Regions from separate parts of the Priestia filamentosa genome, predicted to be linked through region 2. Evidence: riboswitches for the same ligand, from Rfam matches in the RefSeq annotation. Region 2 holds a riboswitch; the other holds the start of a gene.
The links. Region 2 has a riboswitch for preQ1 ahead of queC (7-cyano-7-deazaguanine synthase QueC). Riboswitches for the same ligand answer to the same signal wherever they lie in the genome.
Positions count from the first base shown of each region.

Region 1: another riboswitch for preQ1. It lies ahead of B9N79_RS13295 (QueT transporter family protein); the one in region 2 lies ahead of queC (7-cyano-7-deazaguanine synthase QueC).

Region 1 covers NZ_FXAJ01000002.1:1,233,657-1,242,457, reverse strand. The annotation lists gene B9N79_RS13315 (TerC family protein) at 313-1,065, shown strand; gene B9N79_RS13310 (hypothetical protein) at 1,772-2,011, shown strand; partial or broken gene B9N79_RS13305 (C1q-like domain-containing protein) at 2,339-2,695, shown strand; gene B9N79_RS13300 (hypothetical protein) at 2,859-3,080, opposite strand; gene B9N79_RS13295 (QueT transporter family protein) at 3,220-3,708, opposite strand; PreQ1 riboswitch class I at 3,717-3,761, opposite strand; gene B9N79_RS13290 (hypothetical protein) at 3,863-4,555, opposite strand; gene B9N79_RS13285 (superoxide dismutase) at 4,971-5,933, opposite strand; gene B9N79_RS13280 (hypothetical protein) at 5,997-6,302, opposite strand; gene B9N79_RS13275 (hypothetical protein) at 6,555-6,791, shown strand; gene B9N79_RS13270 (YbhB/YbcL family Raf kinase inhibitor-like protein) at 7,043-7,555, shown strand; gene B9N79_RS13265 (alpha/beta hydrolase) at 7,681-8,607, shown strand; gene B9N79_RS13260 (histidinol-phosphatase HisJ family protein) at 8,658-8,801, opposite strand, start outside.
Region 2 covers NZ_FXAJ01000003.1:95,765-104,565, forward strand. The annotation lists gene B9N79_RS13985 (ATP-dependent Clp protease ATP-binding subunit) at 1-1,483, opposite strand, end outside; gene nhaC (Na+/H+ antiporter NhaC) at 1,898-3,277, shown strand; gene B9N79_RS13995 (alpha/beta hydrolase family protein) at 3,430-4,305, shown strand; gene B9N79_RS14000 (YkvA family protein) at 4,329-4,751, opposite strand; gene B9N79_RS26595 (DUF6254 family protein) at 4,943-5,077, shown strand; PreQ1 riboswitch class I at 5,203-5,246, shown strand; gene queC (7-cyano-7-deazaguanine synthase QueC) at 5,401-6,093, shown strand; gene queD (6-carboxytetrahydropterin synthase QueD) at 6,059-6,502, shown strand; gene queE (7-carboxy-7-deazaguanine synthase QueE) at 6,492-7,223, shown strand; gene queF (preQ(1) synthase) at 7,320-7,817, shown strand; gene B9N79_RS14025 (NAD-dependent epimerase/dehydratase family protein) at 7,891-8,589, shown strand.

The sequences.
Region 1 (8,801 bases), on a different contig from region 2:
TAGTCATTCCTACATCATCATTCTCTAAAAATGCCTTGTGTTTCTTTTATTATTGATTCTACTACAATTAGAAAGGAGGCATGGGTATGGTGCAATTTTTGTAACAGCTCTTTTCTTAAGCAATTTTTTCTTTGCGTTTTTATTATGTTAGTTTTTCAATACATATAAAGAGTTGAGGTTCCAAATAGAGGAAGAGAAAAATTATCAAAATCATTAAGATGTATTTTATAGAATTACTTATGACTTAATGGGAAAGTCTAATGTTAGCAGAACTTTTAAAGGATAATTTATTTTTAGAAAGGGGAGAAGAGGATGGAGTCACTATGGCTAGAGTATGCTTGGGCATTGTTAGTTCTAATCGGATTAGAAGGATTGTTATCGGCTGACAATGCTCTTGTACTAGCAGTTATAGCCAAGCATTTACCCGAAAATGAAAAAAGAAGAGCTATCAATTATGGTATCATTATGGCCTTTGTTTTTCGATTTGTTGCTCTTTTTGCTATTTCTTTTATCGCAAACGTCTGGCAGATACAGGCGATAGGAGCAGCTTATCTTCTTTACTTAGGTTTAAAACATGTTATTCAGGCGCGTTTCGGAAAAAAGAATAAGGATATTCATAAGGATGATGAAAAGGAAGCCGCTGGAAAAGGTTTCTGGCCGACAGTGGCAAAGATTGCGCTAGCTGACCTTGCTTTTGCAATTGATTCGATACTAGCTGCGGTTGCTCTTGCCCTTGGTCTTCCAGATTCACCGCTCGGCGATTTTGGCGGTATGGATGGAGGACAGTTTATTGTTGTTCTTCTTGGCGGTATTGCTGGCCTTATCTTAATTAAGTTTGCAGCAACCTGGTTTGTGCAGCTTCTTGCAAAACGTCCAGCATTGGAAACAACAGCATATGTCATTGTTGCTTGGGTCGGTGTCAAACTTGCTGTCATTACCCTTGCCCATGAGGATATTGGGTTCTTAGATCATGATTTTCCTCACAGTACAGCTTGGACGTTAATTTTCTACGGAGTATTAGTCGGTATTGCCCTAATTGGTTGGTTTGCACCGAGAAAAACGTGATTTCAGAGAAATCCTAAATGGTAGCTTTGAAATGAAATTTAATTAAAACTATGTCACGAATTCCTATTTGACAATAAAAGTTAAGAATTTATTTTGAAAAATACGCAACCTGTAGATTAACTAAAAACATTTAAGTAAAAACTCTTATTACATTGATAAGAGCTTTTTTACTTAAATATAAGAAATTGATTGTATGCGTTAGGGAAATAGAGGGGGTCCTGTTTTATCCAATTGGTTAAGAAATAGCGGATCACCTTTAAAAGAGTGCATGGGAAGCGGTGAAGCTCCTTTGAGTGAACTACTCAAGACGCCATGGGCATTGACTACAAATCATATTGTTAGTAGAAAACAGCTATCTTCTTATGAAGGTAGTTGTTTTCTTTCGAGATGGATAAGGTATGTAAAGTTAGTTAACGTAACGTAATTATAAGCATTGAAAAGGGTTCGGCGTCTAGTTACCCAACCTTTTTTTAATATAACAAAATAACCTATTATTCGCTTCGATATCTTTCCTATTAGTTGAAATGGTCCTTATTAGAAATAGATAGATAAAACCTTCTATTAAGGTAATTTTAATCATTCATGCCTTTTTTAAAGAGTAAGTTTATAGTTTTAGGCCAAAACAGGTTTTTGACATGTAATATTCATCCAATCTTTGCTCTAACAATTTCATATGATATTACATATAAGATGTGAGGAGGTGAACATGTCTATGTATGAATTTGAATATGATTATGATAAAAAAGACTCTTGTTATGATAAACATGACAAACATGATAAATTTAAAAAAGTAAAATGTTATTGTGAAGAGCAAGAGGATCGTCGTAAATATGAAGATAAAGATGATTGTAAACATGATGATAAAGATGAGAAAAAGAAATTTATTCTAAAAGGATATCTTTACTTCAAAGAAGATCATGATTGCGACCGCAAGAAAAAATATTAGTAATATGAAAATATTTATACCTTTTCATATTGTTAAATGGATTATGCTTTGAATCATCTCTCCTTATGGATAAAAGAGGCTGACCCCAAAAATTGTGAAAGTGAACTTTTGGTTGTCAGCTTCTTTTCCTTTCAATTCTACCTTAAAAAGAGAGTTTCAAAATCTTTTTTTATTTAAAAAGGAGTGATTAAAATAAGTAAGCATTACCCTTATAAGAAATCACAAGTCTGGTACCCCAATCATAAAAGTGGTAGCGTAACATTATCAGCATTCAGAGCTATTAATAATACTGCTAATCAGTCTCTTCCCGCAAACGCTGCTAGCCAAGTTCTTTTTCAAAATGAACAATTTGATTTAGCGAATGAATATAACCCAAATACATCTACATTTATTCCACAAACGGATGGGGTATATTCGCTCACTGCATCTGTTGAGTTTCAACCGAATATCATGGGTGAGTTTACCTTAGAAATGGTTTTCCTGATAAATAGCGATATAATTGAGGGAAGAAATAGTGAAACTTTTGCAGGTAATATTCCGGCAATCCTAACGACTACTGAGATACTTCAGTTAAATGCTGGAGATCAGGTGCAGGTAGCAATGAGAAGTACTGCCGCTGGTGCGATCCAAGCAAGCCCAAGTACACACTTTGCAGCAGTTAGAGTTTCTTCCCCAGCAACATAAACAAGATTAGGCACCCTTTAGGTACCTAACCTCTAATATTTAATCTGTTGATAAGAAAAACGACCTTTTCTTTTAAAAAGTCGTTTTTTTTTTGCTCTTTTTGTGTATTTATAATTCACATATTGAACAGGATTCTTAACATAATCATTTATCTGTTCATTTATTACAGATAAAAGGTTTCATTAATTTCCCATGACTCGACAATTTGATGTGCTATTCGTGCATCATATCCTTTACCCATCAAATAAGTGATAGCTGCTATTTCCATCATTGCATGAGGGATAGATGTTTTTTGAGCTTCATTTAAACCATATTGTACCCATGGGTTAACCTTTAATAAAGTTTCTTGTTTGAGATGATGGGAGGTAGTATAAAGAGGATACACAGTAATTATATCCTTTCACATATAGTTGAATATCACAATCCTAGTTTATGCGCATTAATTAATCTTGTGAGGACTTTATATAATGGTTCTCATAATAAAAAGGCTTCCTGTCATAAGGAAGCCTTTTGCTTTTTCTCTTTTAATTCAAGAGCGTTTTGAAAGATAATTTTTTATCTAAAGCCATCATGATAAAAGCGCCGATAAACATCACAACGAATTCACCAACAGCAGTTGTGAGCCATGTGAAAAGGAAGGGAAGTCCTAATGCTAAGTGCAGCTCAAAGGCGATAATAAACATTGTTACTGTAAAAATAGCTGTATTCATCATCATACGAGCCCATAAGTTCTTTATATAGCGGCCTACTCCAATTGTAACAAGTAGAGCTATAAGAGATTGAAGAACGCCAAATACAAGATCATATGCTCCAAGCGGTGAGAATAGTAAATTTGTTAAGAAAACTCCAATGACGATACCAAAAATGAACTTCTTGTTAAATACAACAAGATGATTAAACATCTCAGAAAGTCTAAACTGAATGTTCGTAAAGCCAAATGGCTGAATTAAAAGAGATACGGCAATATATAAAGCCGCTACAAGGGCGTTAATACTTATTGTTCTAATATTCATCAATTTATTTCTCCTTAGTTTTTTAGCGTGGGAGGGTTACGAACCACGGTAATACTAAAAAATAATACAAGAGGGCGCACGTTTCGTCAATAAAGAGATAAGGAAAGAAAAAAAGTAAAAACATTCTGGCTAGTCCTATAAAAAAGACTCTTTTTTAAAAAAGAGTCTTTTCACTATGTATAGGAATAAATTCTTCTTCGTCTTCATATAATCCACGTTCTTTTAAGTATTCAATGAAATAAAGGTCTGCTTCCTTTCTTTCATCATATGGTTTCTTTGAAAGAACGAAACCAATTTTCCCTTCATTAGTAAGCTCAACAGAAGAGATATAAGCTTGAATGTTATGGCGAAGGAAAAGCTCTTTTGCAGGAATGATTAAGCCTTTTAAAAATTGAGAAAGAAGTTCTAACTCAAATTGAAATGTAAAACGTTCGACTTTAGAGAGATCTGCAAAGATGACGCCAATAAAGCCTGTATTAAAAATTTCATGTTCTTTTATTTTTTCATCCTCATTTAAATGTCCAACTTCACGTAGGTAGTTAATAAAATAACTTTTTCCTTCTTTCCGGCGGAAGGGTTTCTTAGATAAAACAAGACCAATTTTCTTTTGTTTTGGTAAATAGATGCAGGAGATGTGCGCAGGAATACCGTGCTGCGAAAATAAAATGCTGCTTCCTTGCAATAGCCCATCAAGCACGTGATGTGTAATTTGCAGCTTTTTACGAGAGAAGTAGTATTCGTATTTCGTTAAATCATCTAAGTCTGTGAACGTTGCCCCAATGAAACCAGTATTTGAAAGAGTAGGGGAAGAGGTTTTTTTACGACTATGTTTTGTCATTCTTGCCATAAGCTCAGCTCCTTGCATTAGTAACACGAACAGATGTTCTATACCCCTATATTACAGCACTTTTCTCTAAAAGTAAAGAAAAAGAAGAGGGAAAATTGAGAGAGAAGGAAGATTTTCTCTTATTTTTCATCCAGTATAATAAAAAGAGCAACAAAAAAAGCATTGATCAGTATCATCAATGCTTTGATTATGCAAGGTTTGAACCTTCATCATCTGTTTCATCTTCTACAAAACAGTCCATTGTATGTAATGTTTTATCATCGTGACTTCCATAATAAATCGTAATATTCATAAACATATCGCTCCTTTTTATGAGGAATGAATCTGTTGTTCACATTTCCATTGTAAGAGATAGTCTCATTATACCCCAAGGCAAGATGTTCCACAACTAAAAAAGAGCGATATTTATATTATATTAAAATGGCTTCCATTTCACTTTCATTGCTTCACGATAACGTTCTTCAACATGTGCCCAATTGACAACATTCCACCAGTTCTCAATATACTTCTTGCGGTCATTTTGATATTTCAAATAATAAGAATGCTCCCATACATCGAGAGCTAGAAGAGGGATAACATCGTATTGACTTAAGTTTTGGTGTTTTTCAGCTTGTAAAATCTCCACACGATGAGCACGGGGAGCCCATACTAAAACACCCCATCCAGATCCTTCTACTTTGTTTGCGGCTTCTGTAAACTGTTGTTTAAATCGTTCAAATCCTCCAAATGTGCTATCAATCGCTTTTCGTATTTCACCTCTTGGTTTTCCTCCACCATTTGGACTCATTACATTCCAAAACAGCGTATGAAGATAATGTCCAGCACCGTGAAAAGCGGCTTCTCGTTCCCAATGGGCAATAAGCGTAAAATCTCCATTGCTTCGCGCTTTTTTCATTTCTTTCTCTGCTTTGTTCAACCCATCAACATATGTTTGATGATGTTTGTCATGATGAAGCCTCATTGTTTCGCGGTCAATATAAGGCTCAAGTGCTTCATACGGATATGGTAAAGGAGGTAAAGTATGTCCTCCAATCGGTACAGGATTAAAAGCAGGGCGAGACTTTTCACCATGATGATTTACTTCGTCTCGGTGACCCTCTTCATCTTGGTGGTTCTCTTCCTCGTGATGAATTTCTTCATCCCGCTCGTTCTCTTCATAGGCGTCTTCCCACAAAAGGTAAAGCTCCTTTGCTCGTTCAAAACAAGCATATGGCATATCTTGATCATGATTTTCTTCTAAAAGATGAGCAAATTCATTCCACTTTTGGTGCCATTCTTCTTCATTTTTTCGGTGAGAGGAAAGAGAGTCCCAATGGCTGTATAAATCGTTAGCCCAGTCTTCTAAGTATGTTTTATAGTCCTTTGTCTCACTATCCATAGTACATAAGCCTCCTTCTACATCGTTGTGGTCACTATATGTAGAGGAGGAAAAAAAGGTTCGTTAGTTTTTCTCTTTCATTTTTTTCATTTCTTCAGTTACCACAAATGCTAAATCATCATTTCCAAATAGGGACAAAACACCTAAAAGCGTGCTATCCCCAACTTCCCCAGCTTCATCCTTTGGTACAGTAAGGGAGAGTGCGTGTTTTAATGCAGCATTCTCCCTTTGATTAGGGTATGCGCGTATATATAGCTCAAAAGGATCTAAATCATGGTTAACGCACCATTGTGCAAAAACAAGAATCATCATTTCTTCGTCTTTTTGATAATTTTGAATAATTTTTTGTTCCATCTCTTTTGAATTCATGTTAAAAAACTCCTTTTTAAAGTGAGAGAATAAAAGTAGAATACCATATTTCTCTCTTTCTCTCTATTATAGTAAAAAAGCAAAGAAGAAAAAGTGTTGAATATAGATTCTCTTTTAGTTTCTAAATTTAGAGACTAAAGAACTAGGATTAATTCTTTTTCCTTATTTAGAAAGTTTTTTGTTAAACTATAGTTGTTAAGGATTTTAGAAGATGAGCATAAAACTTTCCTAGATTCACAGAGCGATATGAAAATGGTAAAAGGAAAAAATACAAGTATTAAGGTTACAAGAGATAAAGATAAGTTAACATTAAAAGCGAGTGGAACAACTTCCTTTGATAAGGTAACATTTAATTTAAAGGATAATAGGGTTACAACGAAGTATGGAATGCTCCCTTATGGTGGAATAATAGAAGCTTCGGAGCAGCAAGTAACACAGGTCCTTGGTCTGGACATGTTTACAAACTGCAAGAGGGAGAGGCAGATGTAAGCAATGTAGACGAAAATACAAACTATAAATCTGTCAGATTATATGTTGGAAAGCTTGAAGAGAGTAAGGATACTATTTTATATGTTACATATTCGTGTGTGAAAAACGGTCAGTCTCAAAGAGGAGAGGAAATCGTTACATATAAACCAACAAAGTAAAATGAAAGTATCTAAAAATTGCGCGAATTTATAAAGATAAGTTATCATAGATATATCCAAAATTGGGTATTAAATAGAGATGAGGGATGATTTATGATGAAAGTTCACGTAACGACGGAAAACGGTTCTTTAGCAGACAAGTATGGAAAGCAAGCTTCAGAAGAATATTTAAGAGATGGTGTTCCATACGTTTCTTTTCCAATTTCATTTGAAAATGTGCCTGAAAATGCTAAAAGTTTAGCGTTAACTCTTATTGATTATGATTCAGTACCAGTTTGTAATTTTGCATGGATTCATTGGCTTGTAGCGAATATTCCAGCGGAGGTTAAAGAGCTTCCGGAAAATGCAAGTGATGAAAAGCCGTTTCCATTTGTTCAAGGGAACACAAGCTATGCTTCCCCAGTAGCAGGCCATAAAGACCCAAAAATTACACAGCAGTACGGGGGCCCAACACCTCCTGATAAAGATCATGACTATACACTTGTTGTATATGCGCTAGACACAGAGCTTAATTTAAGAGACGGCTATTATCTTAATGAATTTTATAGAGCAATTGAAGGTCATGTAATCGAAGAAAAAACAATTGCAGTTGTTGGACGAGCATAGAGGAAAAAGAGCTATCGAGACTGATAGCTCTTTTTAGCCTATTGAGATAAGCTTTAAAGCTGAACTATCTATAAAAGGAGGGTATACTAAAAGTAGTAAATGATATAAGAAAGGTGGTTTTTTGGTTGTCTTTAAATCCTAAAATTAAAATGATGCTTGATCAGATGAATAGTATGCCAAAACTAGATTTGAAAACGATTACTCCTAAAGAATATAGAGCGCTTCAAGAACAAATGAGCCAAGCTCCGACAACTGTTGAACGAGTAGGAGCAGTAGAAGATAAGATGCTTCCATTAAAAGATCGAGATATTCGAGTAAGAGTCTACAAGCCAGAAGGAAATGGAAAGTTCCCTGCGCTTGTTTACTACCATGGAGGAGGTTGGGTGTTAGGAAATATTGATAGTCATGATGGCGTGTGCAGAGCGATTGTAAATATGGCGCAATGTACGGTCATTTCGGTGGACTACCGATTAGCTCCTGAACATAAATTCCCTGCTGGTGTTCACGATGCATATGACGCTCTTGTATATATTAGCGATCATGGGGAGGAATTTGATATTGATGCTAATCGAATTGCAGTTGGAGGCGACAGCGCAGGAGGAAATTTAGCTGCAGTTACAAGTATGATCGCTAAAGAAAAAAAAGGGCCAAGCATTATCCATCAGTTTTTACTGTATCCATCAACAGGTCGTGATTATGAGCTTCCCTCAATGAAAGAAAACAGCGAAGGCTATTTTCTCACCCGTGAGCTTATGGAATGGTTTGGAGAACATTATGTAAATAAGCAAGAAGATTGGAAACATCCGTATGCATCCCCTGTGCTTGCAGAAGATTTAGCAAATCTTCCTCCTGCAACAATCCTTACTGCTCAATATGATCCACTTCGTGATTCTGGCGTGCTTTATGCAGAAAAGCTAAGAGAAAATGATGTTCCTGTTTTTTATAAAAATTATGATGATTTGATTCATGGTTTTGCTAATTTTATTGAATTTGTTCCAGAAGCAAGAGAAGCGTTGAAAGAAGGAGCAGAATCTTTAAAAGAAGCGTTTTAAAGAAAAAGATTTATAAAAAAGCAGGCTTCCGTCAAGGAAAGCCTGCTTTTTTAAATAGAAACAAATGTTGCACATCGGTTTTCAAAAATACTCACTTCCGTAAATCCACACTCTTTGGCAAGAGCATACGCTTCTTTAATACCTCGACCAATATGCTCTGAATAGTGAGAATCCGAACCAATGGTTAAAATGCG
Region 2 (8,801 bases):
TAGATACGGCATGTTTCTCCATGTATTCACTCATATCAAGCCGAATCATTGAATCTTTCGTACCGAACAGCTCTTTTGCAAGTGTTTTTGTAAGCTCAGTTTTCCCAACACCTGTTGGTCCTACAAAGAGGAAAGAACCAATTGGACGGTGTTTTGCTTTCAGCCCAGCTCTTGAACGACGGATTGCTTTAGCAATTTTAGAAACAGCTTCTTTTTGGCCAATCACGTGGCTATTTAAGCTGTCAGCTAAGTTGTTCATTTTATTTGCTTCATTTTCTTGAAGTTTTCCAACTGGAATGCCTGTTTTCTTCTCGACAATTTCTTCAATGTGAGAAATCTCAATAGTAAGTGAATCGTTACTATCGCCTTTGAGAGAAGAGTCTAGTCTCACTTCTTCATCGCGAAGTTTAGCTGCAACTTCGTATTTTTCTTCCTTCAGCGCTGCTTCTTTTTCCTTTGCAATCTCAGCTAGACGAGCTTCAACTTCCTTATGATCTTGCACGCCAGCTTTTAAGTTCATTTTTGAACCAGCTTCATCAAGAAGGTCGATTGCTTTATCAGGTAAGAAGCGGTCCTGGATGTAACGATGTGAAAGAGATACACATGCTTTTAGCGCTTCATCTGTAAACGTTACTCCATGATATTGTTCATATTTTTCTTTGATACCTTGAAGAATAGCAAAGGCTTCCTCTTCAGAAGGTTCATGAACCATTACTGGTTGGAATCGACGCTCTAGCGCAGCATCTTTTTCAATGTTGCGATACTCTTTTAGCGTTGTTGCTCCGATAAGTTGAAGCTCACCGCGAGCAAGAGCAGGTTTTAAGATGTTAGCCGCATCCATTGAACCTTCCGCAGAACCAGCGCCAACAAGTAAGTGGATTTCATCCACAAAGAGAATAATATTTTTACGAGACTGGAGTTCTGTAATTAGCGATTTAATGCGTTCTTCAAATTGACCTCTAATTCCTGTATTTGCAACAAGAGATGCCACATCAAGAAGAATAACTTCCTTATTCATTAGCTTGCTTGGTACATCACCATTTGCAATTTTTAAAGCAAGACCTTCAGCAATGGCTGTTTTACCAACACCAGGTTCTCCAATTAAAACCGGATTGTTTTTATTTCTTCTATTTAAAATCTCACTTACACGTTCTACTTCTTCGTCACGACCAATGACTGGATCAATAAGGCCAGCTTTCGCTGCATTTGTAATATTTCTTCCATATTGATCTAGGAAGCCTCCCCCACCATTTTGTGAAGATGGTGGATTGTTCTGTTGCTCAGGTTGTGAAGATGATGATGCTAAATGTTTAAATAAGTCATCAATGTTCATAAATCCACCTCCAGATCCTGCAGGAGTCTTATGTTTTTGTTGTAGTTCTTGATAGCATGTATGACAAAGTTGATATTGATTACGTTCACCATTAATTTGAAGATTTAGCTGAATATTGGCTTTGTTGTGACCACAGTTTTGACATAACATCATATATCTGCCTCCTATATATCTGTCTCTATAAAACCAATAGTAATTTTAAAAGTTATATCAAAAATAGAGTGATAAAGTCAAAAATTTTGCTTTGACTTTGACTATCTTTGACCTTTGTAAGGCTATTGTACACCTTTTAATTTTGTTTATCAAGAGTTTTGTTTGACTATCTTTGACCTTTGTGGTTCTTATCATACACTTTACTCGTGAGGATAACAAGAAATTGGCTCTGCTTTTTTTGAGAAATTAATATTAAATGGTGAAGTTCAGTATAAATCTTCCCGTTTTTTTACGCAAGTAAACTGCTCTTAAAAACTGAAATAAAAGAAAATTTACAGAAGACAGTGGAAGACGTTATAATTTACTCTGTTGCACAAAAGCGTTGAAGTAGAAAAGGAGTCTCGTATTAGCATGAAAAAGAAATTATCATTTATAGAAGCACTCGGAATTATTGTTCTTATATTAGCCCTCATTTTTGTTTGTTTATTTATTTTTAAAGTTCCTCCTCATATTCCTATTCTAGGTAGCGTTATCCTTTTAGGCTTTTTTGGCTTTATAAAGGGTATCAAATGGAAAGAACTTGAAAAAGGAATTATAGAGGGGATTTCATTAGGTATTAAACCCATTCTAATCCTTTCATTAGTAGGTGTATTAATTTCTGTATGGATGATGAGCGGTACAATTCCAACGATTCTTTATTTTGGATTTGACTTTTTGTCTCCGCACTATTTCTTAGTAAGTAGTTTATTTATTACGATTTTAATTTCTACTTTTACAGGAAGTACGTTTACAACAGTTAGTACTGTTGGAGTAGCACTTATGGGTATTTCTTCTGTAATGGGCGTCGATCCTGCCCTTGCTGCTGGAGCTATTATTTCAGGAGCTGCATTTGGAGATAAAATGTCTCCTCTTTCAGACACCACTAATTTTGCAGCAGGGATTGTAGAAGTCGATATGTTCACACATATTCGTCATATGATGTGGACGACGGTGCCAAGTTTGTTATTAAGCTCTGTTCTCTTTTTAGTCCTAGGGCTGCAAGGAAATGCTGCAGAAAATCTTGATTACGAGCAGATTGCAGCTGTTAAAGAGGTTTTATCAAATGAATTTACGTTGAGCTTGTTAACATTAATTTCTCCCCTTATTGTTCTCTTCTTATCTATTAGAAGAAAAGATGTTATTCCAACTCTCATTATTGGTATTTTAACAGCTTTTATCACAACTGTTCTTGTGCAACCTCAGTTTGCAATAGGAGAAGTATTGCTAGCATTGCAAGATGGTGTAAGCATTGATTCAGGTAATAAAATTGTAGACGGTATTGTAAATAGAGGCGGTCTTCAATCAATGATGAGTTCTGTGTCTCTCGTTATGATTGCTTTATCACTTGGGGGATTAATGAAGACTGTTGGCGTTATTACTGCCTTCCTTGAAGGAATTATTTCACTAATAAAGCGAAGCGGAGACGTTATTTTTTCAACAGCTCTAGCTAGTATTGGTGTTAACCTTATTACAGGAGAACAATATTTATCAGTCTTACTTCCAGGTCAAACTTTCAAGCCTTTATATAATAAGTACGGATTAGAAAATAAAAACTTAGCTCGTACATTAGAAGACGCAGGAACGCTTGTAAATCCCCTTATTCCGTGGGGAGTAAGCGGTGCATTCATTTCTCAGGTCCTAGGCGTCTCTGTACAAACGTATGTTCCGTGGGCTTTTTTCCTATTGTTCTGTCCATTATTTTCAATTATATTTGCTTATACAGGGATTGGAGTAGCTAAAAAATCTTCATAAGAAAGAAATTAGAACTATATTAAATCCTTTTTCTTACTGAAAAGATTCATAAGAACCAATCTTTGTAAAAAGTTTCACTTTATTACCAACTATAAAATCATCATTGTTAAGCACATACTATAAACACCATTTTGAGCATAGGAGAGAAGAACATGAAAAAAGCAATCCTACTACTTGTAGGAGTTGTCATCTGTAGCTTTTTGCTTTTTGTTGGAACAAGAGGAGAGGGAAGCAATGATATTCAACGTAAAATTCACGTTTCCTCTTCATATCAAAATAGCGTTGATACGTATGAACTAACATATCCTAGCGATGAGCTGAAAATCAAAGGATATTTGCTAAAGCCAAAAGGAACGGAAGGAAAGTGGCCTATTCTTGTATATAATAGAGGCGGTCATGGTCATTATAGCCAAATTAATGAGGAAAGGTTAGCTTACCTCGCCTCATGGGCAAGTAGAGGATATGTTGTAATTGCAAGTCAATATCGTGGCAACGGTGGAAGTGAAGGAACCGAAACATATGGAGGACAAGATATTCATGATGTTATAAATCTTTTAAATTATGCTGAAGGTCTTCCATATACGGATGAAAATCACAAAGTTGCGCTTGGATATTCAAGAGGCGGTATGATGACATATCTTTTAATGAAGAATAATATAAAGTTTGATGCAGTCGTTGTTAAATCAGGCATTACAGATATGTTTCAGTTTTATGATCAGCGCGGTCCTAAAATGAAAGAAGTATTAGATCAAATTGTTGGTCCCCCCCAAGAAAGCAAAGATGCTTATAGATCTCGCTCTGTTGTATATTGGCCTGACAAAGTGAATTCTCCACTGTTGCTTTTGCATGGAACAAATGACAAGCTTGTTCACTATACACAAGCAGAGAAGCTTGTGAAGAAGTTACAAGATGAGAGCAAGGAAGTGAAGCTTGTTATTTACCCAAATGGAGATCATCCATTAAGTCAATATGAAAAAGAAACAGATGCAGAGATTCAAAACTGGTTTCAAGCTCATTTAAAAAAATAAGCTACTTTTACAGTAGCTTATTTTTATTTTGTAGAAGAAATAGTATCTTCCGGTAGCTCAAGAGGTCGCTTTTGACTTTGAAACCAGGCTTTGTACTGGTTAATATCTTTTTCAATTTGTTTCATTGCAAAACTGATGACAGCAAAATCATCTAAGACACCAATCAGAAATAAAAAATCTGGAACAAGGTCAATAGGAGACAGAACATAAAGAAGAGTGCCTGCTACAGTGAGTAATGTGCGTTTAGGGATATTAGGATAGTCTCCTTTAATCCAGTCCCTAAACATATTGATAAGCCATGTAAGCTCTTCTTTGCTTTGTTTGAAAGAACGTTTTTTTACTTTGTGAATAACTCCTGTTAAAAGAGACGCGCTACGCTTTTTATTTTTAACAAATGGAATAGCTTTTGACATATAGCGTGTTAACATTCTTTTGCCGATGCCCATAATTTCACCTTCTCTGCCGTAAGTAAATTGCATGTATGGATAAAAATCCTTTTCTTTACTATTTTACACTATGAGTTTCCTTCAAACCTTTTTTTGCAGGAAATCTTCCTTATTATATAAAAAGGAAGCGGATAAAATACGAGGAAAAGTGTAGTCTAATAAAGGAATGGATAGAGAAAGGAATGAGAAGTTTGACAAAGTCAAAGCATGAACAAGAGCGTCAATGGAATGTCCGAAAGCAAACTCAACAGCCACATGGGAAAGTGAAAACATTCGAAGAGCTTGCTTCAGAAACAAGTCCTTATCCAAACAAAAAGGAAAAATAATAGTATTGTAAAAAAGCTAACACATTTGTTAGCTTTTTTGATGAGATATAAATAAAAACCTGTCCTCAGTAAAAAAGATATGCTATAGTAGGATAGAAAAATATATTGAAAATCCATGCCCTTGCATGGGAGAGGTTCGCAAACTCCCTCGATAAAAAACTAAGCAACACGATAGCTCCGCTTTTTGAACAGGGGAAAGCTATGGTCTTTTTTCGGTTGCTCTAGTTATATTTAGGTATTTTTTTACAATGATAAGTGAAGCGAACTTTTTAAAAGTTCGCTTTTTTTGTGCATAAATTAAGTTTGTTAAGGAGTTGTTCGTGTTGAAAAATGAGAAAGCAGTTGTTGTATTTAGTGGTGGACAAGATAGCACAACGTGTCTATTTTGGGCACTTGAAAACTTTGAAGAAGTTGAGACGGTGACGTTTCATTATGGACAAAGACACAATAAAGAAATAGAAGTTGCGGAAGAAATTGCAAAAGATCTTGGTGTAGAAAATACAGTGCTTGATATGTCTTTATTAAATCAGCTTGCTCCAAATGCTCTTACGCGATCTGATATTGAAATAGAGGAGAAGGAAGGAGAGCTTCCAACAACGTTTGTGGACGGCCGAAACTTGCTCTTCTTATCATTTGCTTCGATTATGGCAAAAGGGAAGGGTGCGCGCCATCTTGTAACAGGGGTTTGTGAAACAGACTTCTCGGGATACCCAGATTGCCGAGATATTTTTGTTAAATCATTAAATGTTACGCTTAACTTATCAATGGATCATAACTTTGTAATTCATACGCCACTAATGTGGATTGATAAAAAAGATACGTGGAAATTAGCTGATGAGCTTGGTGCTCTCGATTATATTCGCTATAACACGCTTACATGTTATAACGGCATCAAAGCTGATGGCTGTGGAGAATGCCCAGCATGTAAACTAAGAAAAAATGGGCTTGATCAATACTTGGCTGAGAAAGAGGAGGAGAAAAATGCTACAGCAAATTTATCCGAGCGTCGCTCATGATTTTAGCTATGAACTAAACAAAGATATGCATTTTGCATCAGCTCACTTTGTTCCTCATGAAAGTGCAGGAGCATGTCAAAACATGCACGGTCACACGTACTTTGCTAACGTGACTATCGCAGGTGACGAGCTTGATGAAACAGGATTTTTAGTAAATTTTCAAAGTTTGAAAAAACTTGTGGCAAAAGAGTTTGATCATACGTTGTTAAATGATCATGAAGCATTTGATGACCGTGATCCTAACTTCTTTCCGACAACAGAGGTTGTTGCACGTACAATTTATGAGCGCATTCAAAAGCATTTAGATACATTAGAAAACAAACCAGTTTGTTTGCAAGTCTTCTTGCGAGAAACGCCAACAAGTTATGTTGTGTATCGTCCGAAAAGAGGGAAGAAAAGTGAGTCATAAAATTCCCGTCTTAGAAATATTCGGTCCAACCATTCAAGGGGAAGGAATGGTCGTTGGGCGTAAGACTATGTTTGTGCGTACAGCAGGTTGTGATTACTCCTGCGCTTGGTGCGATTCCTCTTTTACATGGGACGGTTCTGCAAAAGAAGATATTAAAATGATGGAGGCTTCAGAAATTTTACAGAAGTTGTTTGACATAGGTGGAGAGCACTTTAATCATGTAACAATCTCTGGAGGGAATCCAGCGCTCTTAAAACATTTAGATGAACTTATTGACCTTCTTTCACAAAAAGGAATTGAAACAGGTCTTGAAACACAAGGAAGTCGCTATCAAGACTGGTTTTTGAAAATCAATGATCTAACAATCTCTCCAAAACCTCCAAGTTCTAAGATGAAACCAAACTTGGAAGTTCTTGATGAAGTGATGGAGCGACTTAAACAAGGAGAACGTCTTAACCATGTAAGTTTGAAAGTGGTTGTTTTTAATGATGAAGACTTTGAATTTGCGGAAGCTATTCACAGTCGCTATCCCGACGTTTCTTTTTATTTGCAGGTTGGAAACGATGATGTGACAACAGCAAATGATGAGGACTTACTGAACAATCTTCTCGTAAAGTATGAGTGGCTTATTGATAAAGCCGTGGGATCTAAAAAAATGAATCATGCCCGTGTTTTGCCTCAACTTCATACTCTTGTGTGGGGAAACAAGCGCGGTGTATAAAAGGAAAAAAATTTTTAATAAAAAATATGCACAGAACTATTCACAAAAATGAAAAACGCTGTTAGAATGACTAGCGTAGAAAGTGGGGAACGACAATTGACTGGTCGTAAAAATGAAGAACTTGAAGGTGTAACATTACTAGGAAATCAGGGAACAGAATATACTTTTCACTATTCTCCAGAAGTGCTGGAATCGTTTGATAATAAACATCCAAATCGCGATTATTTTGTAAAGTTTAACTGTCCTGAGTTTACAAGTCTTTGTCCTAAAACAAATCAACCAGATTTTGCTACAATTTATATTAGCTATATTCCAGATCAAAAGATGGTTGAAAGTAAATCATTAAAACTGTATTTATTTAGTTTCAGAAATCATGGAGATTTTCATGAAGACTGCATGAATATCATTATGAACGATTTAATCGAGCTTATGGATCCACGTTACATTGAAGTATGGGGGAAATTTACACCACGTGGTGGTATTTCAATTGACCCGTATGTAAACTATGGAAAACCAGGGACAAAATACGAACGTATTGCCGAACATCGTCTAATGAATCATGATCTTTATCCAGAGAAAATTGATAACCGTTAACGTATAAGTGACACTTTTCATAAGTGTCACTTAAGTATTCTCTAGGGAAAAATGGTATAAGAAGGTGAGAGCAGTGGAACAACGTTCAGCAGTGTTGCTTGGCGCTGAGGGTCTTATTGGAAAAGAGCTTTTGCACCTTTTATTAGACAACAAGCTGTATGAAAAAGTAACGGTATTTGTACAAAAAACATTACCTATTCAACATGAAAAACTTCGTCAAATCCGCACGAGTTTTGATGACTTAAAAGAGTATGAGAAGGAATTTGAAGTTGACCATGTTTTTTGCTGTATTGGATCAACAATGAAACAATCAGGGACAAAAGCACAGTTTTTAAAAGCGGATTATGAGTACCCTCTTGCTGCAGCAAAATGTGCAGAAAGTCAAAAGGCTCGAAGCTTTTTAGCAGTAACCTCAATAGGTGCTAATCTGCGCTCACCTTTTTTCTACATTAAAGTAAAAGGGCAGGCAGAGGAAGACATTTGTCAGCTTTATATTCGATCTACCCATTTTTTCCGTCCATCAGTTCTGATCGGAAAAAGAGAACGGATAGGATTATATGAGAAAACAATCTTTAGTTTAATGAGACTGTTCTCTTTTGCTTTTGTAGGAAAATATCGTAAATATAAACCAATTAAATGTGAAAATGTTGCAAAAGCAATGGTTGCAGCAGCATTAGTTGAACAAAATGGGGTTCATGTTCACGAAAGTGATGAAATTTTTAATGGCCATTGTAATGAAGTAGTGAACCAACAATCTGTACAACATATGTAAGCTAGAGCAAAAGCTCTAGCTTTTTTTCTTGCTTTTTGAAAAGGGCTTGGTTTATTATTGCGTTAAGGAAACTTTTTTTACCTCTGCCATATAATAGAGTAAAAAGGAGCGAAATACGGTGAACAAAGTTCAGAAATACGCTTATTTATTTTATAAAATCGGCATTTTAACAAAAGAGCAAAAGAAACAGGTTATAGATAAACACAGTAAAA